3 regions of the Nocardioides cynanchi genome follow, and region 1 is predicted to be linked to each of the others. Evidence: predicted binding sites of a transcription regulator. Region 1 holds the regulator's gene; each other region holds the start of a gene.
The links. Region 1 encodes LexA, which represses DNA repair genes until DNA is damaged. Its sites were predicted from a motif close to TCGAACANNTGTTCGA; they were not measured.

Region 1 (9,341 bases):
ACTCACGGACGTCGGTGCCGACCGCGCCGCGGAAGTACTTGGTCGTGACGATCGTGGACGCGTTGACGCTCCAGAAGTCGGGGAACTCCACGCCGCGCTGCTCGAAGACGGTCTCGCCGGTCTTCCAGTTCTGCTGGACGACGTCGCGGCGCTCCCAGGTGAGCTCGTCGTAGGGGTGCACGCCGGGCGTGCTGAAGACACGCTCAATCGTGAGCTTGGTGCCCTCGCCCTTGGTCGAGCCCTTCGTGGGGTTCACCGTCTCGGTCATGGAATCTCCTCGTGTCCTTCGCGCTGGCGTTGCTGGTCTGGTTCGGGCTGTGCTGGTGATCTCGACTTCGCTCGATCACCGAGGTGGTCCTCTCGATCACCGAGGTGGTCCTCTCGATCACCGATGACGGCGTCTCGCCGTCGAGGTGGTGCACCCGGCGCGCAGCTTCCCCACTACGCGCCGGGTGGTCTGTGGGTTATCCGGTGGGTACGGCGTCGGGCTGGGTCGCGTGGTCTCGACTCCGCTCGACCACCGAAGAGGACTGCTCGACCACCGAGGCGGACCGCTCGACCGGCGAGGCGGACCGCTCGACCACCGAGGCCGCGGCCTGCTCCATGCGGAGCAGCGCGATCTCGTCCTCGAAGTCGTCGGCGGAGCTGAACGCCTTGTAGACGGAGGCGAACCGCAGGTAGGCGACCGGGTCGAGGGCCCGCAGCGGGCCGAGGATGGCCAGGCCGACCTCGTGGGCCGGGATCTCGGCGGCACCCTCGGTGCGCAGGGTGTCCTCGACGGTCTGGCCCAGGCAGGCCAGGTCGTCCTCGGAGACCGGGCGGCCCTTGCAGGCCTTCCGGACCCCGGAGATCGCCTTCTCGCGGTTGAACGGCTCGGTGGCACCGGAGCGCTTGAGCACGGTCAGCTGCATCAGCTCGACGGTGGTGAAGCGCTTCTCGCACGCCTCGCAGCGGCGCCGGCGGCGGATCGCGGAGCCGTCGTCGGAAACCCGGGAGTCGAGGACCTTGGTGTCGGTGTGGCGGCAGTACGGGCAGTGCATCGGTCCTCCTCTCCTCGGGCTCGGAAACGTGGTGCGGTGGCTCTGGTACAACGTCGTGCGGGCGCGCCGCATGCCCTCACGTCGGGGGTGTTGCGGGCGGGTCTGGCTGTGTAGGAACCGCACCGGATCTGTGGAGAACCGAGCGACTTCTGTGGGTCTGACCCCCGGCCGATGTGGACTACATGTGGAAAACCACAACGGTGTAACTACTAGATGTAGTGGTAACCGTACGTCGGCGTGGTCGGGGTTGGCAAGCAAATCGACCAGAGAATTCGCCGGGGTCGAGGTGCCGGCACAAACGCACAGGTCAGCGGCCTGAGACCCCCCGGAAAGCGGCTTCGGGGATCGGCGTGTCGGGTGCCGCCACGATCGGTCACAATGGGTGGCGTGGAGCGTTCGGGGAAGCATGCGGCGCCCCGTCACGCTGCCCCACCGACCGCACCACCTCCGCAGCCCGCCCGGATCGACGCCAGCCGGCTCGACCCGCTCGCCACGCCGGCTCCCGATGCTCCTCCCACGGGAGGTCGCGGCAGTACGTCGGTGCTGCTGCTGGCGCTCGGGATCACCGCCGCGGTGGTCGCCTGGGGCTACCTGGTCTATCTGGCCATCGACTTCGGCACCGCTGCGCGCGACGGCGACGCCACCGGCTGGTGGATGCTCGCCCTGGCCACGGTCGGCGCGATCGCCTGCCTGTTCGTCGGGATGCTGCTCGGCACCCGGTTCGTCCAGCGCCTCAAGGGCGGCCCGTCCCAGCCACCCGCCCCGCCGAGAGTCCCGGGCGGCCGCCGAGCGGCGCGCTGAGTCGTGGTCTCGACAGGCTCGACCAGCGGAGGCGGCCCGAACGACGGAGGCGGAGCCGGCTACTCGGGGACGCCGCTCCCCCGCAAGCTCGGCGTCACGGACGCTCACGTGGTGCTGCTGGACCGGCTCCCCGACGGTCTCGACCTCGGCCTGCCGCCGACCGCGCACGTCGTACGTCGTCTGCGCGAGGGGCTCGACGTGACCCTGACCTTCCACACTCGGCTGGCCACCCTCGAGGCCCGGCTGCCGGCGCTGTTCGCGCACACGGTGACCGCGGGGTCGGTATGGGTGTGCTGGCCCAAGCAGGCTGCCGTGAAGCGGCTCGGCATCGACACCGACCTGAACGACAACGTAGTCCGTGCGGCCGGGCTGTTCCTCGGGTGGGTGGACGTCAAGGTCGCCGCGATCGACGAGACCTGGTCGGGGCAGAAGTTCGTCCGGCGACTGGTCGACCGCTGAGGGCGGGTGCTGGATCACCCCGTCGCACCTCCCGACCGGCCCGGGCAACGGATCTGGATCACCCTGATCCAGATCCGATCTCAGGGACGACCGGGAACCGCGCCGGCCTGATCCACCACCCCTCCAGCCGGGCGTGGTGTGGTCTCGACTCCGCTCGACCACCGAGATCTTCCGCTCGACCACCGAGATCTTCCGTTCGACCACCGAGGTCTTCCGCTCGACCACCGAGGTCTTCCGCTCGACCACCGAGGTCTTCCGCTCGACCACCGATGCGCTCGCCCCACCACCGATGAGCTCGTCCGACCACGGGGCCGTCGCAGCGGGGAACCGCGGGAGGCAGCGCGCATGGGGTCGCGCTGCCCCCCGTCTTCCCCGGCTCTCCGCCGGCCGGGGTCGAGTCGGCCGGCGGAAGTTCATGGGTGGGGGTGTGGTCTCGACTCCGCTCGACCACCGAGGCCGAGCGCTCGACCACCGAGGCGGACCGCTCGACCACCGAGGCGGAGCACTTGACCACTCGCTACTGCGGGATGCGGAGATGCTGGCCGGCCTGGAGAGAGGCCGAGTCGAGGTGGTTGAGCGCCTCGATGTGGCTCATCATCGAGCGCACGTCACCACCGGCGGCCGCGGCGGACGAGATGTCCCACAGCGTCTGGCCGGGAGTCACCGTGACCACCGTGGTCTGCTCGGGGTGGTCGTTGGCGATCGAGGCCGATGCTGCCGCGAAGCCCAGGCCGAGCACCGCCACCACGGAGACGGTCAGCACGGCCAGGCGACCACGGCGGGTCAGCCGGAGCCCGCTGCGGCGCGGCTCGACGAGCTGGAGACGCTGGTCGTCACCGTCGTACTCCGCGGCGAAGAAGTCGTCGAGCCGGACCTGCCGGGTCTCGACTGGAGGCTCGACGAGCTCGAGCACGGGGCGGGTAGGCAGCACCCGGGTGACGACCGGCGCGCGCTCGCCGTCCGCGACGATCCGCAGCACCGGCCGGTCGGCCGGACCACCCACGGAGCAACCCGGCCCGCTCAGGGTGCGACGCGCGGTGGGACGCGGCGCAGAGGCGGGCGCCGGCTGCGTGAGCCGGCTGGTGCGGGTGGCGGTGCTGCTGCTCATCGGACCCTCCTGGGGAAGTGGACTGATCCCTGTCTAGTGGTGACCACCGACAGTCGCTCCCGCTGACGCTGGGGCCGGCGACCGGTGGTGGTCCGAACAGAGGTTCGTTCGAACACATGTACGACGTTAGATCAGGTGTTCGAACGATTTCAAGCGCGACACGAACAGACGTTCGACTGATTAGACACGTTGCCACGCCGCCGAGCGGTGAGCCAGGACCGGTTCGCGGTCCGAGAATCAGTCCTGCGTCACCGCTGGTCGGCGCGACGGGCGAGGGCGCGCCGACCGCGGGCGGCGAAGAGCCGGGCCGGCGGGCCGCCCAGCGACGGGGCCAGGGTGCTGGTACGGATCACCGCACCGCGCCAGCCCGGCAGGCTGCGGACGACCCGGCGCGACCCGAGCAGCGCCACCGCTGCGTCGGCGGTCTCGTCGGCGGTGAGGATCCTGCTGCCGGAGTGCACCAGCTGCGCGCCGAGGCCGCCCGCGTCCTGCCCGTCGAGCAGGGCGGTCTGGACGCCGTCGGGGCACAGCGCGTGCACCCGCACGCCGCGCGGCGTCTCGACCGCGACCGACATCGTGGCGGACACGATCGCAGCCTTGGTGGCGGCGTACACGGTGTAGCCCGGCACCGGCCCGAGCCCGGAGATCGAGGCGGTGTTGACGATGTCGCCCCGGCTCGCCTCCCCGGCGAACCCGGTGAACTCAGCCAGCGCGGCCCGCATCCCCCACAGGGTGCCGAGCAGGTTGACCTCGACCAGGCGACGTACCTGCTCGTCGTCGAGGCCCGCCAGCGTCCCGTCGTCGCCGACCCCCGCGTTGTTGAACCACGCGGTCAGCCGGCCGTGGTCGCGCGCCGTCGTGGCCACGAATCGGTGTGCGGCCGGGTCGCGGACGTCGTGCTCGAGGCCGACCGCCGCCCCGATCTCGTCGGCGGTACGACGTGCGCCGTCGCCGTCCACGTCGGTCACGAGCACGGCGTACCCCCGGCCCACCATCCGCTCGGCGATCGCCCGCCCGATGCCCCTGGCCGCTCCGGTCACCACACAGCTGTCCATGACCCGATCCAATCAGGGGGGCCTGGTCTCGACTTCGCTCGACCGCCGAGGGCGCTCGACCACCGAGTGCGCTCGACCACCGAGGTAATGCTCGGCCAACGGACTGCGCCGGGCGACACGCCCGTTCGAACAGGTGTTTGATTCCGGGGCGGTCGCCGCCGTACGGTTCGGTCCATGACGAAGAGCAGATCCCGACCGGTCGCCGCCAGCAAGGTCAGCGAGCTGCCCGACGGCCCGCCCGACGCGACCGGGCTCACGCCGCGGCAGACGCGGGTGCTGGTCGCGATCAAGGACTCCATCGAGCAGCGCGGCTACCCGCCCAGCATGCGCGAGATCGGGGAGAAGGTCGGGCTGACCAGCAGCTCGAGCGTCGCCCACCAGCTGCGGGTGCTGGAGGAGAAGGGGTTCCTCAAGCGCGATCCCAACCGCCCCCGTGCCCTCGAGGTCTTCCTTCCCGAGGTGCTCGCGGCGCGGCGCTCGATGGGCTCGGCTGCTGCCGAGGAGACGTCGTACGACGAGACCGGGGTCGGCGACGCGATGCCGGCCGCCACCTACGTGCCGATGATCGGCAGGATCGCGGCCGGTGGCCCGATCCTGGCCGAGCAGACCCTCGACGACGTCTTCCCGCTGCCCAAGCAGCTGGTCGGCGAGGGCACGCTGTTCATGCTGGAGGTCTCCGGCGACTCCATGGTCGAGGCCGCCATCTGCAGCGGCGACTACGTCGTGGTGCGCCAGGAGCAGACCGCCGAGAACGGCGACATCGTGGCCGCGCTGATCGACGGTGAGGCCACCGTGAAGACCTTCCAGCGCAAGGACGGCCACGTCTGGCTGCTCCCGCACAACCCGGCGTACGACCCGATCGACGGCACCCACGCCACGATCCTGGGCAAGGTCACCGCGGTCCTGCGACGTATCTGAGGGAATACGCCACGCTCTTGAAGCGTCGTAAGAGGGATGCACGTACGGTGCGCGACCTGAGAGAATGACGACGATGAGCGTGAGATCCAGCCTGCCTGCGATCGCCCGGGGGACCCTCCTCGGGCGTCGGGGCGTGCGCGAGATCGCGCTGATCGGCGGGCTCTACATCTTCTACTGCGTCACCCGGACCTTCGCCGAGGACAGCCTCGGCCCGGCCCAGGACCGCGCCGGCGACCTCTTCCACCTCGAGCGGGTGCTCCATCTGGACTGGGAGCACTCGATCAACAACTGGTTCGTCCAGCACCCGTGGGCGGCGGTGCCGGCCTGCTACTGGTACGCCGCCGCGCACTACGTGGTCACCCTGACCGTGCTGGTCTGGCTGTTCCGCAAGGGTGCCGCGCACTACTCCCCCGCCCGCTGGGTGCTGGTGGTCTCGTGCGTGATCGCCCTGGCCTGCTACCTCCTCCTGCCGACGGCCCCGCCACGGCTGGTCAGCGGGGGGTACGTCGACGTGCTCAGCCTGCACTCCGACGTCGGCTGGTGGAGCACCGACGCCTCGGCGCCCAAGGGGATGGGGCAGCTGACCAACGAGCTGGCCGCGTTCCCGAGCCTGCACGCCGGCTGGGCGCTCTGGGTGGCCCTGGTGATCCGCCGCAACTCCCAGAACCCGTGGCTCCGCGGCCTGGGCTGGCTGCACGCGTTCGTCACCGCGGCCGTGGTCGTCGGGACCGGCAACCACTGGATCCTCGACGTCTTCGTCGGCTGGGCGCTGGTGATCGTGGCGATGTGGCTGGTGGACCCGTGGTTCGCCGACCAGCGCGAGCGGGTGGCCGTGCGAGTGGCCTTCAACCCACGCCTGGCGACCGGGCCGACCGACCCCGTGGTGGGGCCGGTGATCGGGCCGGTCGCGGCCCGCGACCCCGAGCAGGCCCGTCGGCCCCGCGAGTCCACCTAGCCGGTCGCCCGCCCTCGGGCGTCGATATGGAACACCCTGTCGCGCTTCCCGACCCGACGAGACAGCGGATGTGGAACACCCTGTCGCGCTTCCCGGCCCGCCGTGGAACCGGATGTGCAACACCCTGATCCACTTTCACCTTCAGGGCCTGCGGTGAAGCAGAACACCCTGATCCACTTCCGCTCTCACCGCCACGGCTGAAACAGAACACCCCGATCCGGATCGGCGACGACGGCCGGCCCGTCACTCTCCCGCGGCCGCGCCGGAGTCGGCCGCCGCCAACCGGGCCAGCGCGGAGCGGACCAGGTCGCCGTCGTAGGTCGGCCACATCGGCGGCAGGCTGGCCCGCAGGAAGCTGCCGTAGCGGGCCGTTGCGAGCCGCGGGTCGAGCACCGCCACGACTCCACGGTCCGCGGTGGTCCGGATCAGCCGCCCGGTGCCCTGCGCCAGCAGCAGCGCGGCGTGGGTGGCGGCGACCTGCATGAACCCGTTGCGCCCCTCCCGGTCGGCGGCGCGCTGGCGGGCGCTCATCAGGGGGTCGTCGGGCCGGGGGAACGGGATCCGGTCGATGATCACCAGCTGACAGGTCTCACCGGGTACGTCGAGCCCCTGCCAGAGGCTCAGGGTGCCGAACAAGCTGGTGAACGGGTCCGAGACGAACTGGCGGGCCAGCTCCGGGAGCTGGGCGTCGCCCTGGGCCAGCGTGGTCAGGTGGGGCAGGCGTTCGCGGACCGCCTCGGCCGCGGTCTCGGCCGCGCGCCGGGAGCTGAAGAGCCCCAGGGTCCGGCCGTCCGCGGCGTCGACCAGCGAGACGATCTCGTCGAGCTGGGCCGGGCCGAGGCCGTCGCGCCCGGGCGGCGGCAGGTGCCGGGCGATGTAGAGGACGCCCTGCCGGGCGTAGTCGAACGGCGAGCCGACGTCGAGCCCGACCCACGGCAGCGCGGCCCCGCCGCCCCCCACGCTGGTCGAGGCGGTCGAGGCCACGCCGGCCACCCTGCCTCCGGTGGACGAGCCGCCCCCGCCGGTCGAGCCGCTCCCGCCGGTCGAGCCGCCCCCGCCGGTCGAGCCGCTCCCGCCGGTCGAGCCGCCCCCGCCGGTCGAGCCGGTCGAGACCACGGCCACCCCCGCGTCGACCCGCTCGGTCGGCTTCAGCCCCACCGAGGTGGCCAGCGCGTTGAAGTCGCCACCGAGCATCAGGGTCGCGGAGGTGAGCACGACGGTCTTCTCCGACAGCAGCTTCTCGCGCATCGGCCCCCAGACCTCCAGCGGCGCGACGCAGAGCCGCGGCGGCAGCCGGTCGGTGCCCTCGGTCAGCCACAGCACGTCGGACTCCGAGCCGGCGGCCATCCGCTCGGCGGTCACGAAGACGTCCTGCACCGAGCCCCGGGCCTGGGTGCGGCCGGCGTCGGCATCGGAGCCGCCGGCTCCCGGCCCGGCGTCACCCTCCTTGGGATAGGCCGACAGGCACGCCCGGGCCGCGTCGCGGACCAAGGCGAGGGCGTCGGCCAGCTGCTCGGGTACGACGTCGAAGCGACCCGGCGAGCAGTCACCGATCGCGGCCGCCAACGCGTCGCCGGCGTCGGCGAGGTCGTCGGCGGCCGACGAGTCGCGGTCCGCGTCGGCGACCCAGCGCCGCGAGCGGCGGGCCGCCCGGTCCACCTCGGCGGCGAACATCTCGTCGGTCGCGGCCTGGGTCACCCGGCTGACCACCTCGTGTGCCTCGTCGACGACCACCACGTCGTAGTCGGGGATCATCGGCACGCCCTCGATCGCGTCGATGGCGAGCAGCGAGTGGTTGGTGATGATCAGGTGGGACCGGTGGGCGGTCTCGCGGGCCCGCTCGACGAAGCACTCCTCGCCGAACGGGCAGCGCGACGCCCCCAGGCAGTCGCGGTGGCTGACCGACACCTGCCGCCACTCCCGGTCGGTGTGGCGCGGGGCGTGGTCGCGCTCACCGCTGCCCTGCGCGGTGGCCTCCTCCTCGGCCCAGGCCCGCAGCTCGAGCACCTTGGTCGCCATCGAGCCGGTCGGCAACTCGATCAGGGCGCCCTGGTCGTCGGGCACGCCTTCACGGATGCGGTGCAGGCACGCGTAGTTGGAGCGGCCCTTCAGCACGGCGTACGACGTGTCGATGCTCGGGTAGGTGGCGCCCACCGCCTCCACCAACCGCGGCAGGTCACGCTCGACGAGCTGGTGCTGGAGCGCCAGCGTCGCCGTGGCGACCACCACCCGCTCGTCGTGCAGCAGCGCCGGGACGAGGTAGGCCAGCGACTTGCCGGTGCCCGTGCCGGCCTGGACGACGAGGTGGCGGTGGTCGGCGAAAGCCGCCCCCACCGCCTCGGCCATCTCGATCTGGCCGGGCCGCTCCTGGCCGCCGAGGGCCTCGACCGCCGTCCCGAGCACCTCCCGGACCACGAGCGGCGACCCGTCCGAGGGGCCTGAGGGGGATGGCACCGCTGCACCCTATCCGCGACCGCGGACACCGCCCCTAGTTGTCACCGGGCTGGTGCGCGGCCAGCGTGAAGTCGGGTACGCCGGCGACGCAGGTCGCCTGCACGGTCACCGGACGTGCGTCCTCACCGACCCGGACGAACCGCACCTGCACCAGCCCCGGGCCGCGCGAGCCGATCAGGTAGCGCCAGCCCGCGTTGGGATACGCCGCCACCAGGTGCGCCGCCGGCCCGCGGCACTCGGCGACCACGTGGCCGGCCGTCCCGCTCCACGACCTCCGCTGCGCGACCGGGGCCGTAGGCGTGGACGAAGGGGGTGAGGACGACGAGGGCGGCAGGGCCGGCGAGCTGCTCGGCGCACCGGGAGTCGTCGCGACCGACGACGGCGTGTCCGAGGGGCGCGGGGTGAGGGTGAGCCCGGGACTCGGTCGGCCGTCCGGGCCCTGGCCGGGCACCGGCAGCGAGCCGGTGACGTCGGCCTGAGGCTGGGTCGTGGGCAGGACGCCGGCACCGGCCCGGGAGATCACCACCCAGACCAGGGAGGAGACCGCGACC
Region 2 (9,341 bases), 1.7 Mb from region 1:
GTTGAGGAGGTCCTGGACCTCCTCGTCCGCCTCGTAGCGAGCCAGCTGCGGGTCCAGGTCGAGCCCGACCAGCCGGGGGGTGCGCAGGCCGAGCCGGTCGGCCAGGCCGCTCGCGATCACCTCGGCCACCAGCACCCGCTCCCCCTGGCCGGCACCGCGGAACTTGCAGACGTAGGTGCCGAGGTCGTCGCCCTCGACCAGCCCGGGCAGGCTGCCGCCCTCACGGAGCGGGGTGACGTATCGGGTCACCGACACCCGGTCGATCACGCGACCGGAGCCTCGTCGAGCAGTCGGCGCCGCTGCTCGTCGACGTCGAAGTCGGCGGCCGGCCAGCGCAGCGCCATGCCGCGCAGGTGCTCGAGGAGCAGCCCGCCGATCACCAGGTTGCGGTACCACTTCTTGTCCGAGGGGACGACGTACCACGGCGCGACCTCGGTGTTGGTGCGCTCCAGGGCGATCTCGTACGCCGCGCGGTAGTCGCCCCAGTGCGCCCGCTCGTCGACGTCGGAGGGGTTGAACTTCCAGTACTTGTCCTCGTTGTCGAGCCGCGCCAGGAGCCGGGCCCGCTGCTCGTCGGCCGAGACGTGCAGCATGCACTTGACGATCACGACGCCCTCGGCGGCCAGCTCTGCCTCGAACTCGTTGATCTGGTCGTAGCGGCTCTCGATCGTCGCCGGCTCGGCCAGACCGTGCACCCGGACGATCAGCACGTCCTCGTAGTGGGAGCGGTCGAAGACCCCGATGTAGCCCGGCTGAGGCAGGGCGTTGCGGATCCGCCACAGGAAACGGTGCTTGCGCTCCTCCGCGGTGGGCGCCTTGAAGCTGGTGATCTTCACCCCTTGGGGGTCGACCAGACCGACGGTGTGGCGCAGCACCCCGCCCTTGCCCGAGGTGTCCATGCCCTGGAGCACCAGCAGCACCCGACGCCCGGACCCCGTCGTCCGCTCGGCGAAGAGCCGCTCCTGGAGGTCGGAGAGCTCGTCGCCCAGCGCGGCCAGGGCCTGCTTGCCGGACGACTTGCCGCCGTCGAAGCCGGACGTGTCGTCGGTCGTCAGGGCGCGGAGGTCGACCGGACCGGGCGGAAGCCGATGCAGATGGGGATCCATGCGCCCATCATGTCGGATCGTCGTCCGTGACCGAGCCCAGCTCGTCGCGCACGATGCGATAGGCGAGCCCGGGTGGGTAGCCCTTGCGGGCCAGCATCCCGACCAGGCGCCGGGTCGCGACCGCGGTGTCCAGATTGCGCATCGAGCGTGCCTTCTTGCGGACCAGCTCGTGCGCGGCCCGGGTCTCCAGGTCGGGATCGAGCTCGTCGAGGGCGGTGCGGGCGGTCTCGTCGTCGATCCCCTTGCGGCGCAGCTCCTGGGCGAGGGCACGCCGGGCAAGCCCACGGCTGCGCTGCCGGCTCTCCACCCAGGCCCGCGCGAACGCCTCGTCGTCGACCAGCCCCACCTCGCCGAACCGGTCGAGCAGCCGCTCGGCCAGCTCGTCGGGCACGTCACGCTTGGCGAGCTTGTCGCGCAGCTCCTGGCGGCTGCGGGCCTGACCGGTCAGGGCGTCGAGCAGGATCTTGCGGGCCACGGACTCCGGGTCGGCGTCGGGACCCAGCGCGACCCGGTCGGGCGGCGGGTCGACCGGGGGCTCCGACGGGGCACCGCCCGTCCAGGCGGCCACGCCCAAACCGACGTCGCCGGACCACCCCCCGGAGGTCCGGCGACGTCGAGACTCAGAAGTCGTCGACACCGATGGGCTCGTCGGAGAGCACCTCGGCGGCGGCCGGGGCGTCGACCTGCGGGCCGACCCCGAGCTTCTCCAGGATCCGCTTCTCGATCTCGTTGGCGAGGTCGGGGTTGTCCTTGAGGAAGGTGCGGGAGTTCTCCTTGCCCTGGCCGAGCTGGTCGCCCTCGTAGGTGTACCAGGCGCCGGCCTTGCGGACGATGCCCGCCTCGACGCCCACGTCGATCAGGCCGCCCTCGCGGCTGATCCCCTTGCCGTACATGATGTCGAACTCGGCCTGCTTGAACGGCGGAGCCACCTTGTTCTTGACGACCTTGACGCGGGTGCGGTTGCCGACCATGTCGGTGCCGTCCTTAAGCGTCTCGATGCGACGCACGTCGAGGCGGACCGAGGAGTAGAACTTCAGCGCGCGACCACCGGTGGTGGTCTCGGGCGAGCCGAACATCACCCCGATCTTCTCCCGGAGCTGGTTGATGAAGATCATCGTGGTGTTGGAGTTGTTGAGCGCACCGGTCATCTTGCGCAGGGCCTGGCTCATCAGCCGGGCCTGGAGGCCGACGTGGCTGTCGCCCATCTCGCCCTCGATCTCGGCGCGTGGCACGAGCGCGGCCACGGAGTCGATCACGATCAGGTCGAGCGCGCCCGAGCGGATCAGCATGTCGGCGATCTCGAGCGCCTGCTCACCGGAGTCGGGCTGGCTGACCAGCAGCGCGTCGGTGTCGACACCGAGGTTCTTCGCGTAGTCGGGGTCGAGGGCGTGCTCGGCGTCGATGAAGGCCACGATGCCGCCGGCCCGCTGGGCGTTGGCCACCGAGTGCAGGGCGACGGTCGTCTTGCCCGACGACTCCGGGCCGTAGATCTCCACGACCCTGCCGCGCGGCAGGCCGCCGAGGCCCAGCGCCACGTCGAGGGCGATCGAGCCGGTCGGGATCACCTCCAGGGGTGCCCGGGTCTCGTCGCCGAGGCGCATCACCGAGCCCTTGCCGAACTGCTTCTCGATCTGGGCGAGCGCGACGTCCAGCGCCTTCTCGCGGTCTCCACCAGCCATGTCTGTCCATCCTCTTCCGGGACCCTGTCCCGTCTCGCTGTGCTCGGTCTGTGCGTGATCTCGTCGTCCGGCCAGACGCTAGACCGGGCCACCGACAATGGGCAGGACGCGTGCTGCGGGCTGTGGAGAACCGTCCGGAGCCATCGGGTGCAGGACCCATCTAACCCGAACACGTGTTCGACCCGATGCCGACACGCCGACCCGGAAACCAGGTTGCGCGGCCCGACCCGCGGCGGGGACCGTGGCGGCGTGCCCACTCTCGTGATCCGTCCGGTCGATCCGCTCGACGACGCCGACATGGACGCCTTCCAGGAGGTGTACGCCGCTGCTGAGCGAGCCGAGGATCCCGACACCCCGCTGTACTCCCGCGAGGACGCCGTGGCGATGCTCAGCTCTCGTGACGGCGGCTACCGCTGGGACGGCTTCGGGGCCTTCCTCGGGGACACCATGGTCGGTGAGTCCCTGGTCACCGGAGACAGCCGGGCCGACGTCCGCACCGCCCGGCTGTGGATCTGGGTCGATCCGCACCACGCCCGCCGCGGGGTCGGCACCCAGCTGGTCGCCCACGGCGAGCAGCAGCTCCGCTCCTGGGGCCGCGCCGTCTGCCAGGCCCAGACCCGGATCGGGGCGGACCGGTCGGGGCCGAACCGTCGCTTCGCCGAGCGTCTCGGCTACACCCTGGTGAACACCGAGGTCGAGCGTCGACTCGCCCTGCCTGCCGACCCGACCCTGCTCGAGCGGCTGGCGGCCGACGCGGCGCCCCACCACACGGCGTACGACGTCCGGGTCGTCGTGGGACCGGTGCCGCCGGACCTGGCCCCGTCGTACGTCGCTCTCAAGAACCGACTCTCCCTCGAGGCGCCCAGCGGAGAGCTCGACGTCGAGGCCGGCCAGGACACCGTCGCCGAGCTGGCCGCCCAGGACCGCGACCTGAGGGCGTCCGGGCGCACCCGGGTGGGCGCCTACGCCCTCGATGGCTCCGGTGAGGTCGTCGGCTACGCCGTCGCAGCGGCCAGCGCCGACGGGGCCGACCACGTGGACCAGTGGGGCACGCTGGTCCACCCCGCGCACCGAGGACACCGCCTCGGCATGGCCGTGAAGTGCGCTCAGCTGCGCGCGATCGGCGAGCGCTTCCCGACCAAGCGCCTGATCACCACCACGAACGCCGAGACGAACAGGCAGATGGTGGCGATCAACGAGGCTCTGGGCTTCGAGGTCCGGGAGATCGTGGGCGACTTCCAGAAGCAGCTGACGGATCCCGAGACGCCCGGCCACGGCGCCGATCCTCGCTAGATTGCCGTCGTGCTCGTCGCCTTCGTCTCCTTCACCCTGGCGTCGGTCCTGATCGTCCTGCTCCCCGGGCCCGACAGCCTGGTCGTGGTGCGCGGTCTCGTGCGCGGGGGCCGCGCGGGCGGCGCCCGGACCGCAGCCGGAGTGCTCTGCGGGCTGGTGGTCTGGATCGTCGCCACCGCCCTGGGCCTCTCGGCCCTCCTGCGCGCCAGCCAGGTCGGCTACGACGTGCTGAAGATCGCCGGAGCCTGCTACCTGCTCTGGATCGGCGCGCGCTCCCTGCTGTCGGTACGCCGTACCCAGGCCGAGGTCGCGGTCGAGGGCGACGGTCCGATGGCGCCGGCCCCGATGCTCGGCGGCTCGGGCTTCGGGGCGGGCTTCCTGACCGACATCCTCAACCCGAAGGTCGGCGTCTTCTTCGTCAGCTTCCTGCCGGGCTTCGTGCCGGGCGGCTACTCGGTCGGCTGGACGACGCTCGCCCTCGGCGCGTGGTTCGCGGTGCTGACCGCGCTCTACTTCGTCGGCCTGATCGCCCTGTCGGCGACGGTCTCCGCGTGGATGGTCGCTCCGCGGATCCGGCGCCGGCTCGACACCCTGACCGGGCTCGTGCTGGTCGGCTTCGGTCTCCGGCTGGCCACCGAGGGCTGAGGCCCCGTCAACGCTCGGACGCGGGCAGCCCGAGCGCCCGCCAGACCGCGGCCCAGACCTGCTTGGGAGGCTCCCCGGCTGCCAGCGCCTCGGTGGCGGTGCGCCCGCCGAGGTCACCGATCACGAACTGCTCGGCCCAGGCCCGCGCGTACGCCGGCCCCAGCGCGGCGTCCATCCGGGACCAGAACTCGGTGTGCCTCACTGGCGTGTCGCCAACACCTCGAGCCAGCGCTCCCCGCGCAGCCCGTCGCCGTGGCCGATGTGCTCGACCGACCACCCGGCCGCGGAGACCGCCTCGCGCAGCGGACCCTCCTGCCAGTAGGTGAAGAACCGCGGTGCCGCGATGCTGCCGTGCACCGACCAGCTCTCCCCGTCTCCCTCCTTCAGCGACGCGTAGAGCAGCCCGCCGGCGCGGGTGGCTCCGGCGAGCCGACCCAGCACGGTGGTCAGGTCGTCGCGGTCGACGTGCAGCAGACAGGCGCCTGCCCACACCGCGTCGTACGGCGTGCCGGGGACGGCCGGGTCGGACAGGTCGTCGGTGAGCGGGTCGACGACGTCGGCGTCGTGACCGGACCGGCGGAGCAGGTCCACGAAGGCCGGGGTCACGTCGGTACGGCGCACCGAGAGACCTGCTTCCTCCAGCGCCCTGGCGTCACGTCCGGGACCGCTGCCGATCTCGAGCACCCTCGCCCCGGGAGGCAGCACCGCGGCGAAGCGGCTGACGGCCGTGGCCACGGGCACCGGCAGGTCCGGAGTGCCCGCGCGGTAGTCGGCGGCGAAGGCGTCGTAGGCACGCACCGTGGCCGCCCGCGCCGCGGCGCGCACGTCGTGCAGGTGGTGGACCACGTCGTGCAGGTGGTAGCGCCCCAGCGACTCCACGGTGAACTCGCTGCCGTCGCTGCGCAGGCCCCGCCGGTGCCACGAGAGCGGGGGCACGGACGCGTAGAGGTCGCCGACCGCGTAGGCCGCGGCCACCAGCGTGGGGCCGATGATGGAAGGCATCTGGCTGGCGTAGCGCTTCTCGAGCGCGGTCTCGTCCTGGTCCCAGTTGGCGAAGTGCGGGGTGTCCTCGACCAGCATCGAGGAGACCCGGTCGTGGAAGATCTGGTGGACGTCGTGCACGTGGCAGGCGTACTCCAGGGTGGACCAGCGGTGCGGCAGCGTGCGCTCCGCCGCGCTCGGGTCGGCCAGCAGGGCCAGCCACACCTGCGCATTGGCCCGGAAGGCGTGCGGCAGGTCGTGTCGTTCGACGGTGGAGACGTCGAGCCCGCACTCTTCGCAGCGGCGCCCGAGCACCCACGTCCAGTCCTTGGTGTCGGGCTCCAAGAGGCCCTCCTTGCTGGTCACGCGCTCCATCTTCGCATCCGTCGCCGTCACGGCGACAACCGCGCAGATTGCTCAGCCCGGCAGCGGCTGCCAGGTGAGGGCCGCACCCGGCCGCCCCGTGACGAAGCGGATCTGCACCGGGTCCCCGCCTCCGTCGGCTCGCTGCACCGCGGCCCGGTGGTGCTCGGCGAGGACCGCGAGCGTCGTACCGTCCGGAGACCAGGCGAGGTCCGGGGAGAATCCCGAGCACACGCAGCGGCCGTCGCCGATCAGGGCACGGAGGCGCGAGCCGTCGGGGTCCATGGTCACCACACGCAGGCGGTAGCCGGTGATCGGCGGCGGGCTGGTGGGCGGGTCGGGGGTGGCGGTCAGCACGGCCAGCCGCCGGCCGGTCGGCGACCAGCGCACGAGGAGCACCCGGGTCGCGCCGGAGTGGCCGCCCGGGTAGCGCGTCTGCAGGCCGAGCACCTCGGTCGCGTCGGTCCCGTCGGCACTGACCGTGAAGATCCCCGAGTGGCCCTGCCCGGCGTTGGCGAGGTAGGCCAGCCGGCTCGAGTCGGGCGCCCAGGTCAGCGAGAGCACGGCTCCGGCCTGGGGAGCCGGGAAGGTGGTCAGCTCTCCGCTGCCCGCGTCGACCAGGCCGAGCGCGCCGTCCTCGACCGGAGCGGCTGCGAACGACCTGCCGTCCGGTGACCAGGCGATCTGCTGGCACGAGGGGCAGGCGACCCGGTGCGAGGCTCCGGTGGCGACCCGCGTGATCCGGATCCAGCCCCGGTCGAGCACCGCGATCCGGGACCCGTCGGGCGACCAGGTCGGCGACGAGTCCGGCGTCAGCGGCGGCACGTGCAGGTCGCGCACGTGCGCGACTCCCCCACCGCCGACCCCGACCAGTACGCCGTTGGCGTGCAGGTCTGCTGCCGGCAGACCGGGACCGCGGCCGCCTCCCGTCGACGACGTACCTCCTCCGGGAAGGCCCCGGTCGGGGCCCAGTCGGCCGGGCGCCGCGGCCGGGTCGGGGTGCGACCGGACCGCCGCGACGACGATCGCCGCCCCCACGAGTACGACGCCGGTGACGGCCAGCGCCACGGCGCGCCGCCGGCGCCGGGTGCGCGGGTCAGGGGGCGGGCTCCCGACGTAGATGACGTCGGAGCCCGGCTCCTGGTACCGCACCGGCTGACGCGCCATGACCTAGATGGTTCGACGGTCGGGGACGGTTGGCAAGGGCTCAGGCCGGCAAGGTGACCAGGAACCGGCAGCCAGGCTCGTGGTTGTCGACCGCGACCTGCCCCAGGTGGGCCTCCACGATCCCCTTCACGATGGCCAGGCCGAGCCCCGCACCGGCTCCGCCGATCGGGGCGTCGAGCGCCCCGGGCGTCCGCGCCGCACTCCCCTGCCAGGCCACGTCGAAGACCCGGTGCATGTCCTCCGGTGCCATGCCGCCGCACCCGTCGGTGACCGTGAGCTCCACCCCCTCCGGCACGGCTCGCCCGTGCACCTCGACCACCCCGTCGGCCGGGGTGTGCCGGATCGCGTTCATCAGCAGGTTGGACACCACCCGCGACAGGCCGGCGGGGTCGGCGGTGACCAGGACGCCCTCGTCGACCATCCCGCCGAGGCGGACCCCCTGGGCCCGGGCCACGGAGTCGGCGCTGGCCAGCGCCTCGCTCACGACGTCGCCGAGGGCCACGGGCTGCGGGCTGAGCTTCATCACGCCCGCGTGGATCCGCGAGAGCTCGAAGAGGTCGTCGACCATCCGGACCATCCGCTCGACCTCGGCGCGCATCTGGGCGTGGTAGCGGCTCGGGTCGTCGGCCAGCCCGTCCTCCAGCGCCTCGGTCATCGCGCGGAGGCCCGCCAGCGGCGTGCGCAGGTCGTGGGAGACCCAGGAGACCAGCTCGCGTCGCGACTGCTCCAGCGCCACCTCGCGGTCCCGCGACTGCGCGAGGCGTTCGCTGGTGCGCCGCAGCTCCTCGGAGAGCTCGGCGAACTCGGCCGGCCCGCTCCGCGAAGGTGGGAAGGAGCCGTGGTCGCCGAACCGCCGTGCCTCCTCCTGGAGGTTGCGCGACCAGCCGGCGAGCGCACTGCCGACGGCCAGCGCGAAGACCAGGGCGACCAGGCCGGCGACGGTCGCGACCAGCGCGACGACACCGAGGTCGTGACGCGACAGGAACATCGCCCGGGCGGTCGCCAGCGTGCCGGCCAGCACAGCGGCCACCGCGACCGCGGCGACGCCCACGGTCAGCCAGCGCACCGAGGCGCGCCGGCCGAGCCAGAGCAGCACGCCGCCGACCACACCCACACCGCCGGACCAGGCCGCCGTGGTCCAGATGATGGTGAGCTGGTCGGAGGTCATGTCGCGGACTCCCAGCGGTAGCCCACGCCCCACACCGTCGCCAGCCGCACCGGATGGGTCGGGTCTCGCTCGATCTTCTCGCGCAGGCGGCGTACGTGCACGGTGACGGTGGACTGGTCACCGAACGACCAGCCCCAGACCTTCGCGAGCAGCTCCTCCCGCGAGAACGCCTGCCCGGGGTGGGACAGGAAGAACCGCAGCAGGTCGAACTCGCGCGCCGTCAGCGACAGCCGCTCCCCGGCCAGGCTGACCGTGTGCTCGGTCGAGTCGACCACGAGGTCGCCGTCGCTGACCGCGCCGCGGACACCGCCTCCGGCGCGTTCGCCGGCACGCCGGAGCACCGACTCGACACGGAGCACGAGCTCGCGGGGGCTGAACGGCTTGGTCACGTAGTCGTCGGCACCGTGCTCGAGCCCGACCACGCGGTCGGTCTCCGAGCCGAGAGCGGTCAGCATGATCACCGGCAGGTCGTCGCCGCCGGCCCGGATCCGCTGGCAGACCTCCAGCCCGTCGATCCCGGGCAGCATCAGGTCGAGCACCAGCAGGTCGGCCGGCTCGGCCCGCAGCAGCGACAGCGCCGCCTCGCCGTCGGCAGCCTCCTCCACGTCGTACCCCGCGGCGCGGAGGTAGGTGACCACCACCTCGCGCACGGTCACGTCGTCATCGACCACGAGCACCCTGGCCATCGTCACCTCCCGCTGACCGGCCCACCGGCCGGCGTCGTCCGCGACCGGCGTACGACGACAGCAGTATCCCGGCCAGCACCGCCACGAGCACCACGGCGACGAGGGCGAACCAGCCGAGCCAGTAGTGCCGGTCGAGCAGCGTGGGGTTGTCGGCGCGGGCGCCGAAGCGGCCGAGCTCGGGGATCGCGAGCAGGGTGGTCGGGACCAGGACGACCAGCGCGACCACCACCGGCGCCAACCGGTCGCGGGGCAC
Region 3 (9,341 bases), 1.2 Mb from region 1:
GTCCTCGGCGACCGTCGGCCGCAGGCCGCGCGCGGCGAGCAGGGAGTACAGGCTGTGGGGCAGCCCGGTCTGGAGGAAGCCCGGCAGCAGGACCTCGTTGAGGTACACGTCCTGGTAGCAGAGGGGTACGTCGTCCAGCCGGCGTCGGCGGCGCCAGTGGATGACGGCGTCGCCGGGGGTGATCCCCAGCGCTTTCGCCACCCCGGGTCCGGCCTGACCAAGCCCCGACTGGAGGGTCTCGGTGGTGATCTCCCAGCCCCGGGCCGCGGCGTCCTCGGCGAACGACAACGGCCGCGACGCCGGCCGCGGGTTCTTGCACACGAAGGTGCCTCTGGCCGGCGCGCGCTCGAGCAGTCCCTCGGCGACCAGGGCGTCGATCGCCTGGCGCACCGTCATCCGCGCCACCCCGAAGTGCTGCATCAGCCCGCGTTCCGACGGCGCCGGGGCACCCTCGGGAAGGTCCTGGATCAGGGCTCGGACGTACTCGCGAACCTGGACGTGCTTGAGCGTCGTACCGATCGGCACGAGCAACTCCTCCACCCCCGGATTCTAGGGGGAAACGAGCGCTGCGGGACGTCGAACGGTCAGGTCGCCGAGATGGCGGCGAGCACGTCCAGCCGGGCGGCCCGACGTGCCGGGAGCACCGCGGCGACGACCCCGATCACCACGGCCAGGCCCAGGAAGACCGCCAGCTGCGCCCAGGGGATGGCGATCACCTTCAGCCCCTGGTCGCGGACGGCGTACATCATGGCGACGCCGAAGCACACGCCGAGAGCCACGCCGAGCACCGCACCCAGCACCGCCATCACCACCGATTCCAGGGTGACCATCAGCCGCAGCTGCCCGCGGCCCAGCCCGATCGCCCGGAGCAGGCCGATCTCCCGGGTGCGCTCGATGATCGACAGCGCCAGCGTGTTGACGATGCCGAGGACCGCGATCACCAGGGCCAGGCCGAGCAGGGCGTCGACCATCAGCACCAACCGGTCGATCGGCGCCCGCTGCTGCTGGGCGAAGGCCGTCTCGTCCTGCACCGTGACCACCGGCAGCGAGCGCACCTGGTGCTGCAGACGGCTCAGCGTCGCGGCGGACTGGTGCCGGGTGAAGACGATCAGGAAGTTGTCGCTGTCCTCGAAGCCGGCCCGACGGAGGTTGTCGATCGAGACCACGAAGTCGAAGACGAGCGGGGTGTCGGCATAGATCCCCCCGACCCGGAAGGTCCGGGTCCCGACCGGCAGCTTGCCGATCCGCACGGTGTCGCCGACCGCCACGTGCCGTCGGTCGGCGTACTTCTGGTTGACCAGCACCGTGCGGCCGGCCAGGCCCGTGGTACCCGCCGAGAGGTGGAGACCGAAGTCGTCGATCTGGCGCGGGTCCACGCCGGTGAGCGCCTCGCGCTTGCCGTCGGCCTCGATGAACGCGTAGCGCTGCCGAACCACCTTGGTGACGCCCGGCACGTGCGCGATCCGGGTCGCGACCTGCGACGAGAACGGCTGCCCGAAGCCGCTCCCGACCACGTAGTTGCCGATGAAGTTCTCGCTGATCGCCTGGTCCACCGAGGCCTTGGCCGACGCCCCGATGATCGACATGGTGCAGGCCAGGGCCAGACCGATCATCAGGGCCGACGCGGTGGCCGTCGTACGCCGTGGGTTGCGCAGGGCGTTCTGTCCGGCCAGGTTGCCGACGGCGCGGAACATCCCGGCGTACGCCCACCGCGCCGCAGCCAGGAGTGGGCGGCACAGGATCGGTGCGGCAGCCGTGACGCCCAGCAGCACCGCGAGGATGCCGCCCCCGACCCAGTAGCCCGAGTGCGGCACCGTGGCGAACAGCCCCGCGAGCGCCGCACCGGCACCGGCCACCGCCAGCAACATGCCGAGCGCGAACCGCCAGCGGATCGACGACTCGGGCAGGGCGACGACGTCTCCCAGCGCCTGCACCGGCGTGATCCTGGTGGTACGCCGCGCGGGCAGCCAGGCCGCCGCCATCGTCACCACCACACCCGTCCCGTAGCCGGCGACGACGGCCTCCCCGGTGAGGGTGAGCGACTGCGAACCGAGGTCGAGACCGATCAGCCCGATCAGGGAGCGGATGGCATAGGCCAGCCCCACCCCCAGCGCCAGCCCGACGGTGGAGCCGAAGAGCCCGAGCACCAGCGCCTCGAGCAGCACGCTGCGCGAGACCTGTCGTCGCGACGCACCGATCGCCCGCAGCAGCGCCAGCTCCCGGCTGCGTTGTGCCACCAGGATCGAGAAGGTGTTGACGATCAGGTAGGCGCCGACCACCAGCGCGACCCCGGCGAAGATCAGCAGGAAGGTGCGCAGGAAGGACACGCCGCGCAGCACCCCGCTCGCCGACTCGTTGGCGGCGTCCTCACCGGTGACCGCCTTCACCTGTGGCGGCAGTGCCTGCACGACGGCGCTGCGCAGGCTGGTCTGCGAGACGCCGTGGTCGGCGGTCACCCAGATGTTGGTGAAGGCGTCCTTCCCGTGCAGGAACAGCCGCTGGGCCGTCGGGACGTCGAAGACGGTGAGGGTCGCGCCGGCCAGCGACGTGTTGTCGGCGTACCCGACGATGCCGACGAGCCGCTCGGACAGCACCGCCTTGCGGCCGGCCGTGACGACGTGGACCTGGTCTCCCAGGTGGTAGCCGCCGGCTCCGGCGGTGTGCTCGTCCAGGGCGATCTGGTGCGGCCCGTGCGGCGCGTGGCCACCGAGGAGCGCCAGGCCGGGGACGCCGTGCTCGGCCGGAGCCGTGGAGTAGCTGATGCCGTACGTCGGTGCGCCGAGGCCACCGACCACCTTGCCGTCCACGCTGATCACGAAGACGCCCAGCGCCTGGACGTTGCCGTCGGCGCGCGCGGCGCCGGGCACCTGGGCCAGCCGGTCGACGAGCGACGCGGGGACGGTGCGGGTGGAGGGGTCGCCGTTCAGGGTCGTCGCGCCCGCCGGCCGGACGACCACGTCGCCGACCGAGGCACCGAAGAGCCGGTTGAAGCCGGCGCTGAGAGCGGCCGAGAAGACCAGCGAGCCGACCACGAACGCCACCCCCAGGGCGATCGCAAACGTGCTCATCAGCAGGCGTACCTTGCGCGCGAGCAGGCTCTTCCACGTGGCGCGGAGCATCTCAGTCCCCGGGCTCGGCGGCGGCCATGTGCGCGATGATCTGCTCGCGCTCGGGGTCGCGGAGGTCGTCGACGACCCGGCCGTCGGAGAGGAACACGACCCGGTCGGTGTACGCCGCGGCGACGGGGTCGTGGGTCACCATCACCACCGTCTGGTGGTGCTGGTCGACGCTGCGACGCAGCAGCTCGAGGATCTCCGCCCCCGATCGGCTGTCCAGGTTGCCGGTCGGCTCGTCGGCGAAGACGATCTCGGGCCGTCCGACCAGCGCCCGGGCCACCGCCACGCGCTGCTGCTGGCCGCCGGACAGCTCGCTGGGCCGGTGCCGCAGCCGGTCGCGCAGGCCCACGGTGTCGATCACCTCGTCGTACCACTCCTGGTCCGGGCGGCGGCGCGCGATCGCCTGGGGCAGGCGGATGTTCTCCTCCGCGCTCAGCGTCGGGATCAGGTTGTAGGCCTGGAAGACGAAGCCGATCCGGTCGCGGCGCAGGCGGGTCAGCGACTTGTCCCCCAGCCGCGAGATCTCCTCGTCCCCGATGTGCACCGTGCCGGAGTCGGCGCGGTCGAGGGCCGCCGCGCAGTGCATGAGCGTGGACTTCCCCGAGCCGCTGGGCCCCATGATCGCGGTGAAGCGGCCGGCCTCGAGATCCAGGCTCACCCCGTCCAGCGCGCGCACCAGTGCGTCCCCCGACCCGTAGGTCTTGGTCAGGTCGCGGATCCGGGCCGCGGGTGCGCTCACGGGCTCAGCCTGCCAACGACGGCCAAGCGCTCTCCATCGGGGTCGGCCCCGGCCCGCCCCCGGGCCGGCCCCGGGGTCGGTCTGGGATCCGCCCGGGCGATCGAACACACGTTCGACTCCGTGGTATCCTGAGTCGATGGACTTCCAGGGGACCCTGTTCGAGACGGCGCTGGAGACGGGGGCGCCCACCCTGGGCGATCTCGCCTCCACCGTCCGACACACCCTGACCCGCGGCGCGTGGGTCGACGTCCGCCGCGACTGGTGCCGCGCCGCCGACGAGGTGCTGGCACGCCTGGTCGCGGACGTGCCCTGGCGGGCCGAGCGCCGGCAGATGTACGACCGGGTGGTGGACGTGCCGCGGCTCGTGCACACCTACGGCGAGGCCGAGCCGCTCCCCCACCCCGTGCTCGACGAGGCCCGGGAGGCGCTCTCCGAGCACTACCTCCCGGAGCTGGGCGAGCCGTTCGTGACCGCCGGCTGCTGCTACTACCGCGACGGTCGCGACAGCGTCGCCTGGCACGGAGACACGATCGGCCGGGGTCGCAGCCAGGACACCATGGTCGCGATCGTGTCCTTCGGCGACCCGCGCCAGCTCCGGCTCCGGCCGCGCGGTGGCGGAGACTCCCTCACCTTCGAGATGGGGCACGGGGACGTGCTGGTGATGGGCGGCTCCTGCCAGCGCACCTGGGAGCACGCCGTACCCAAGGTCGCGCGCGCCGGCCCGCGGATCTCGGTGCAGTTCCGCCCGCGCGGGGTCTTCTGATCGGTAACCGTCAAGTCGATCCTGTGCCCGGTCGATGCTGTGCCGGGTCGATCCGGTCAGCCCGCAGCGACCGGAGGGCTCGCCAGGTCAGTCAGGTCGGTGCCGGCCTCCGGGAGCCGGACGACGTGCTCGATGATCCCCTCGAAGCCGCCGGTCTGCTCGGCGAACGCCACCAGGTTGCCCGGCGCGTAGCCGCCCTCCTCGTAGTGCCGGACGGCCGAGTAGGACACCCGCACGGAGAGCGCGCGGTCGTTGGTGAGGAGCCGCAGTCCGTGGCTGAACTCGCTCTCCTCGTCCTGCCAGGGCAGGTGCTCCTTGGCTCCGAGGATCTCGTTGTCGAGCTTGTAGAGCAGGCTGAGCGGGTTGTGGCAGATCGGGTCGGACCCGCTGTTCACGTAGGTGCCGAGGAGGTCGGCGTCGAAGACCAGTCCGGCGGCGTGCGCCTCGCGCGCCATCCACAGCAGCGCCGTGTCCGAGAGGCCGGTCTGGGCGTAGCCGCCCCCGACGTCGGAGTGGGCACCCTCGAACCACACCTGCTTGACCCGTGGGTCCTCGGTCGGGGCACCGGGGGGATCGGCTGGCGCCTCCCAGAGCGTGGGCGCGAACTTCAGCCTGGTCTCGTCGATGGCCAGCGCCTGTCGCGCGCACAGCACCTGGTCACTGAGCTGGACGTTGTGGAAGCGGGGCGTGTCCCGCTCGAAGCCGGGCACCCCGAGCGCCCCGACGGTGTCGAAGACACCGAGGAAGGTCACCTTCGCGGCGTGGCAGTGGTCGTGCTTGAACTCCTCCACACTCTCCCCGAAGGCGCCCTCGGGCATCGAGGTCCGCTGGTAGAGATGGACCGCCTCGGGCAGCCGCTCCTCGACCAGCGCCAGCTTGGTCAGCAGCCCCACACCGGCGAGCATCCCGGCGACGGACCGGGCGGTGTAGGCGCCGCGGCTGAAGCCGAGGATGAAGATCTCGTCGCCGGGTTCGTAGTTCTGGGCCAGGAACCGGTAGCAGGCGATGACGTTGTGGAAGAGCCCGAAGCCGAACGCCCCGCCCAGCAGCCGGTCGGCCTCGTAGCTGCCGGCCCCCACCCCGCTGATGTAGTAGACCAGCTGGTAGGCGCCGCCCGTGGCCGACGGGTCGCTCTGCACCGTGCGTGCGATCTTCTCGACGTTGGTGACGTTCTCGCTGTCGGGCTTGTTCCACGTCCCGTCGCAGCACACCACCAGTCGCTTCATGTGGCCATGCTGGCACCTCCCACCCCCGGCGCGCATCGGCCCGCAGAGGGACGCAGGCGGAGGCCGATGGGGGCGGCCACACGCACGTCGAATCCCGCTTGCCGGGCAGGTGAGGTGACTGTGAGCATCGCGGGGTGACGGAGTCGCCCGTGCTGTACCTGACCGTGGGGCTGCCGGGCGCCGGCAAGACGACGCTGGCGCGCCGGATCGCCGAGGACGAGGGCATCCTGCGCCTCACTCCGGACGAGTGGATGGCTCCACTCTTCCGGCACAGCGACGCGAACGGGCGCCGGGACATCCTCGAAGGGCGCCTGATCTGGGTGGCCCACGAGGTCCTGCGCAGCGGGGCCTCGGTGATCCTCGACTTCGGTTGCTGGTCACCCGACGAGCGCTACGCGATCCGGATGGTGGCCGAGTCCGTCGGAGCACGCTTCGACCTGCGCTGGGTCACCCTCGACGAGGCGGAGCGTCGGGAACGAGCGACCACGCGCTGGAGGACGGCCCCCGAGACGACCTTCCCGATGACCGACGACGACCACGACCAGTTCCTGGCGCTCTGCGTGCCGCCCTCCCCGGCGGAGCTCTCCTACGCCGCGGTCCCGGCCGCACCAGGCGACTTCGAGAGCTGGTTCGCCTGGGCCAGCGATCGCTGGCCGTCGCTGCCGCGCTTCGACCGGACGTCGTCAGGCGGTGACCACTGACAACGGTGGGCGACGACTGGTAGTAACGGTGGAGCCGATCGGCACCAGCCGGCTCGGACCGCACCGTCGAGGTCGCTCGAGGAGGCACCCGCATGCCAACCTTCACCCCGCCCGACGACCTGACGGGCACGGAGTTCGTCGACACCGACCTGCGCGGTGCCCGGTTCGTCCGGGCCGACCTCTCCGGCGTCGTGATGCGTGGCGTCCAGGTCGACGGTGCGGACATCGACGCTCCGTGGCTGCTCAGCGAGCAGAGCCCCCTGCTCGTCAACGGCGTCGACGTCACGCCGTTCGTCGAGGCCGAGCTCAACCGCCGGTTCCCGGGGCGGGAGCAGCAGCGCGCCGAAGATCCTCAGGGCCTGCGGGAGGCATGGGCTGCCCTGCAGCGCACCTGGGCGGCCACCCTCGAACGAGCCGCGGCGATGCCGGCGGGCACGGTCGACGTCCAGGTGGCCGGCGAGTGGTCGTTCGCCCAGACCCTTCGGCACCTGGTCCTGGCCACCGACACGTGGCTGGGCCGTGGTGTCCTGGAGCTCGATGAGCCCTACCACCCGCTCGGCCTGATCGACGTCGAGAGCCAGGCCGAGGACGCCCGCCGGCCGGCAACCGCGGTCGACCCGACGTACGACGACGTCCTCGAGGCGCGCGCCGACCGGGTCGCGATGGTGCGTGACTTCCTCGCTGCGGTCACAGCGGACGAGCTGGACGCGGTCCATCGCAACCCGCACGACCCCTCCCACAGCGAGACCACGCGGTCGTGCCTCCACGTGATCCTCGAGGAGGAGTGGGAGCACCACCGCTACGCCGTGCGCGACCTCGATGCGCTCGATACCGGTTCCAACTGATCGACGCGACCACCGGCGCCCGTGGTCTCGACTTCGCTCGACCACCGGGTAGGCGGCCGGGGAAAACCCGGTGCGACTGTCGGTGGGGGCTGGTTGGGTCGAGGAGATGTCCGAGAACACTGCTGCCCGCCCGCCCTCCCTCACGACGTTCTGGAACGGCCTGCCGCGCGAGGGTCGGTTGCTGCTGTCCGTGGTCGTCGTGGAGTTCCTCGGCACCGGGCTGGTGCTGCCGTTCCTCGTGGTCTACCTCCACGAGATCCGTGGCTTCTCGTTGAGCGAGGTCGGCTGGCTGATCGGGCTGGGGCCGCTGATCGGGTTCCTGGTCGTCGGGCCGGGCGGAGCCGTCATCGACAAGTACGGCGCGCGGGTGATCGTGCTCTGCTCCACCAGCCTGCTCGTGGTGGCCGACATCGTGCTGGCCTTTGCCTCCGCGCTGCCCCAGGCCGTGATCGCGGTCAGCCTCCAGGGGATGGCGTTCGGGGTCTCCTGGCCGGCTTCGCAGAGCCTGATCGCGGCGGCGATCCCCTCGGAGCTGCGGCAGCGCTACTTCGGGCTGAACTTCACCCTGCTCAACCTCGGCATCGGGATCGGCGGGATCGTCGGCGGGCTGTTCGTCGACGTGCACCACCCGGTGACCTTCCAGGCGATCTACCTCGCCGACGCCGCCAGCTTCCTGCCCGCGATCTACCTCCTCGCCGTGCCGCTGCGCCACCTTGCCGGCCGCCCGGTGCACGACGACGGGCCGCCACCGGCCGAGAGCTACCTCCAGGTGCTGCGCCGTCCCGCGGTGGGTGGGGTCGTGGCGCTGAGCTTCGTCGCGTCGTTCGTGGGCTACTCCCAGCTCAATGCCGGCACCCAGGCGTTCGCCCGCGACATCGGGCGGATCTCGACGGCCGGGCTCGGTCTGGCCTACGCCTGCAACACGCTGGTGATCGTGGTGCTCCAGCTGATCGTGCTCCGCTGGATCGACGGCCGACGCCGCACCCGCGTGATCATGGTGATGTCACTGATCTGGTCGTTCGCGTGGCTGCTGCTCGGAGCCTCGGGGCTGGTGCCCGGCACGCTCGGCGCGACCCTGCTGGTGGCGTCGTGCACCTCGGTGTTCGCGCTCGGCGAGACGCTGATGCAGCCCACCGTCCCGGCGCTGGTCAACGACCTGGCGCCCGACCACCTCCGCGGCCGCTACAACGCGCTCAGCTCCGGCGCGTTCTCGCTCGCGGCGATCATCGGCCCGGTCACGGCGGGCTGGCTGATCGGCCACTCCCTCGGCGTGGCCTACATCGGCCTGCTGGTGGTCGGCTGCGGCGCTGTCGTGCTGGTCGCCGCCGATCTCGAGCGCCGCCTGCCGCCCGGAGTGAACGGCGTGCACACCGCGCCGGACGACCGGTCGGTCAGCGTGTGACCAGCCAGACCACGACCCCGATCACGACCAGGGCACCCACGGCCTGCTTCCAGTAGGCCTTGGCGAGCACCGGCAGCACGGTGGCGCCGAGATCCAGCGCGTCGTCCGAGCCGCGCGGCGACGCTGCCGCCGGCGCTGCGTGCTTCGGAGCGGCCGCGGGGGGCGCGGCCGCAGCCGCAGGAGGTGCGGCTGCCGGAGCCGAGGCGACCGGAGCCGGTGCCGCCGGGTCGGGGGTCGCCGCGGCGGGAGTCTCGGAGGAGGGCGCGGCGGGGTCGGGGGTCACCTCGGCGGCGGCCGGGACGGCAGCCGCCTGGTCGGCAGCCGCCGGCTCGGCCGGCGCCGCGGTCGAGTCCTCCCGCGCCATCCGTTGCTCGAGGCAGGCGACGAACTGGTTGAGCAGCTTGTCGGAGACGTCCTGCATCACGCCACGACCGAACTGCGCCGGCTTGCCGGTGATCGCCAGGTCGGTCTCCACCTTCACGTCGGTCGAGTCGCCGTTCGGGGTCATCGCGAGCGTGACCTTGGCGCCGGCCGTGCCGTTGCCCCGCT

Region 2: the regulator LexA is predicted to act here: its motif matches at 2,951-2,966, upstream of recA (recombinase RecA).
Region 3: the regulator LexA is predicted to act here: its motif matches at 3,956-3,971, upstream of E3N83_RS17420 (alpha-ketoglutarate-dependent dioxygenase AlkB).

The regions. Positions count from the first base shown of each region.
Region 1 covers NZ_CP044344.1:2,404,870-2,414,210, forward strand. Annotated here, with positions in the region: gene E3N83_RS11570 (vitamin B12-dependent ribonucleotide reductase) at 1-268, opposite strand, end outside; gene nrdR (transcriptional regulator NrdR) at 465-1,040, opposite strand; gene E3N83_RS11580 (6TM ABC transporter family protein) at 1,428-1,841, shown strand; gene E3N83_RS11585 (DUF3052 domain-containing protein) at 1,845-2,300, shown strand; gene E3N83_RS11590 (LysM peptidoglycan-binding domain-containing protein) at 2,818-3,408, opposite strand; gene E3N83_RS11595 (SDR family oxidoreductase) at 3,657-4,463, opposite strand; gene lexA (transcriptional repressor LexA) at 4,638-5,381, shown strand; gene E3N83_RS11605 (phosphatase PAP2 family protein) at 5,455-6,336, shown strand; gene E3N83_RS11610 (ATP-dependent DNA helicase) at 6,580-8,790, opposite strand; gene E3N83_RS11615 (hypothetical protein) at 8,825-9,341, opposite strand, start outside.
Region 2 covers NZ_CP044344.1:663,191-672,531, reverse strand. Annotated here, with positions in the region: gene E3N83_RS03520 (HipA family kinase) at 1-267, opposite strand, end outside; gene E3N83_RS03515 (PPK2 family polyphosphate kinase) at 264-1,106, opposite strand; gene E3N83_RS03510 (regulatory protein RecX) at 1,114-1,674, opposite strand; gene recA (recombinase RecA) at 1,727-2,785, opposite strand; gene E3N83_RS03500 (GNAT family N-acetyltransferase) at 3,035-4,078, shown strand; gene E3N83_RS03495 (LysE family translocator) at 4,088-4,723, shown strand; gene E3N83_RS03490 (DUF3046 domain-containing protein) at 4,731-4,925, opposite strand; gene E3N83_RS03485 (class I SAM-dependent methyltransferase) at 4,922-6,079, opposite strand; gene E3N83_RS03480 (LpqB family beta-propeller domain-containing protein) at 6,122-7,234, opposite strand; gene E3N83_RS03475 (sensor histidine kinase) at 7,275-8,402, opposite strand; gene E3N83_RS03470 (response regulator transcription factor) at 8,399-9,088, opposite strand; gene E3N83_RS03465 (hypothetical protein) at 9,063-9,341, opposite strand, start outside.
Region 3 covers NZ_CP044344.1:3,588,398-3,597,738, reverse strand. Annotated here, with positions in the region: gene E3N83_RS17435 (GntR family transcriptional regulator) at 1-540, opposite strand, end outside; gene E3N83_RS17430 (ABC transporter permease) at 585-3,119, opposite strand; gene E3N83_RS17425 (ABC transporter ATP-binding protein) at 3,121-3,855, opposite strand; gene E3N83_RS17420 (alpha-ketoglutarate-dependent dioxygenase AlkB) at 3,992-4,618, shown strand; gene E3N83_RS17415 (DUF2235 domain-containing protein) at 4,675-5,844, opposite strand; gene E3N83_RS17410 (P-loop nucleotide/nucleoside kinase family protein) at 5,979-6,545, shown strand; gene E3N83_RS17405 (DinB family protein) at 6,638-7,390, shown strand; gene E3N83_RS17400 (MFS transporter) at 7,497-8,792, shown strand; gene E3N83_RS17395 (SRPBCC family protein) at 8,782-9,341, opposite strand, start outside.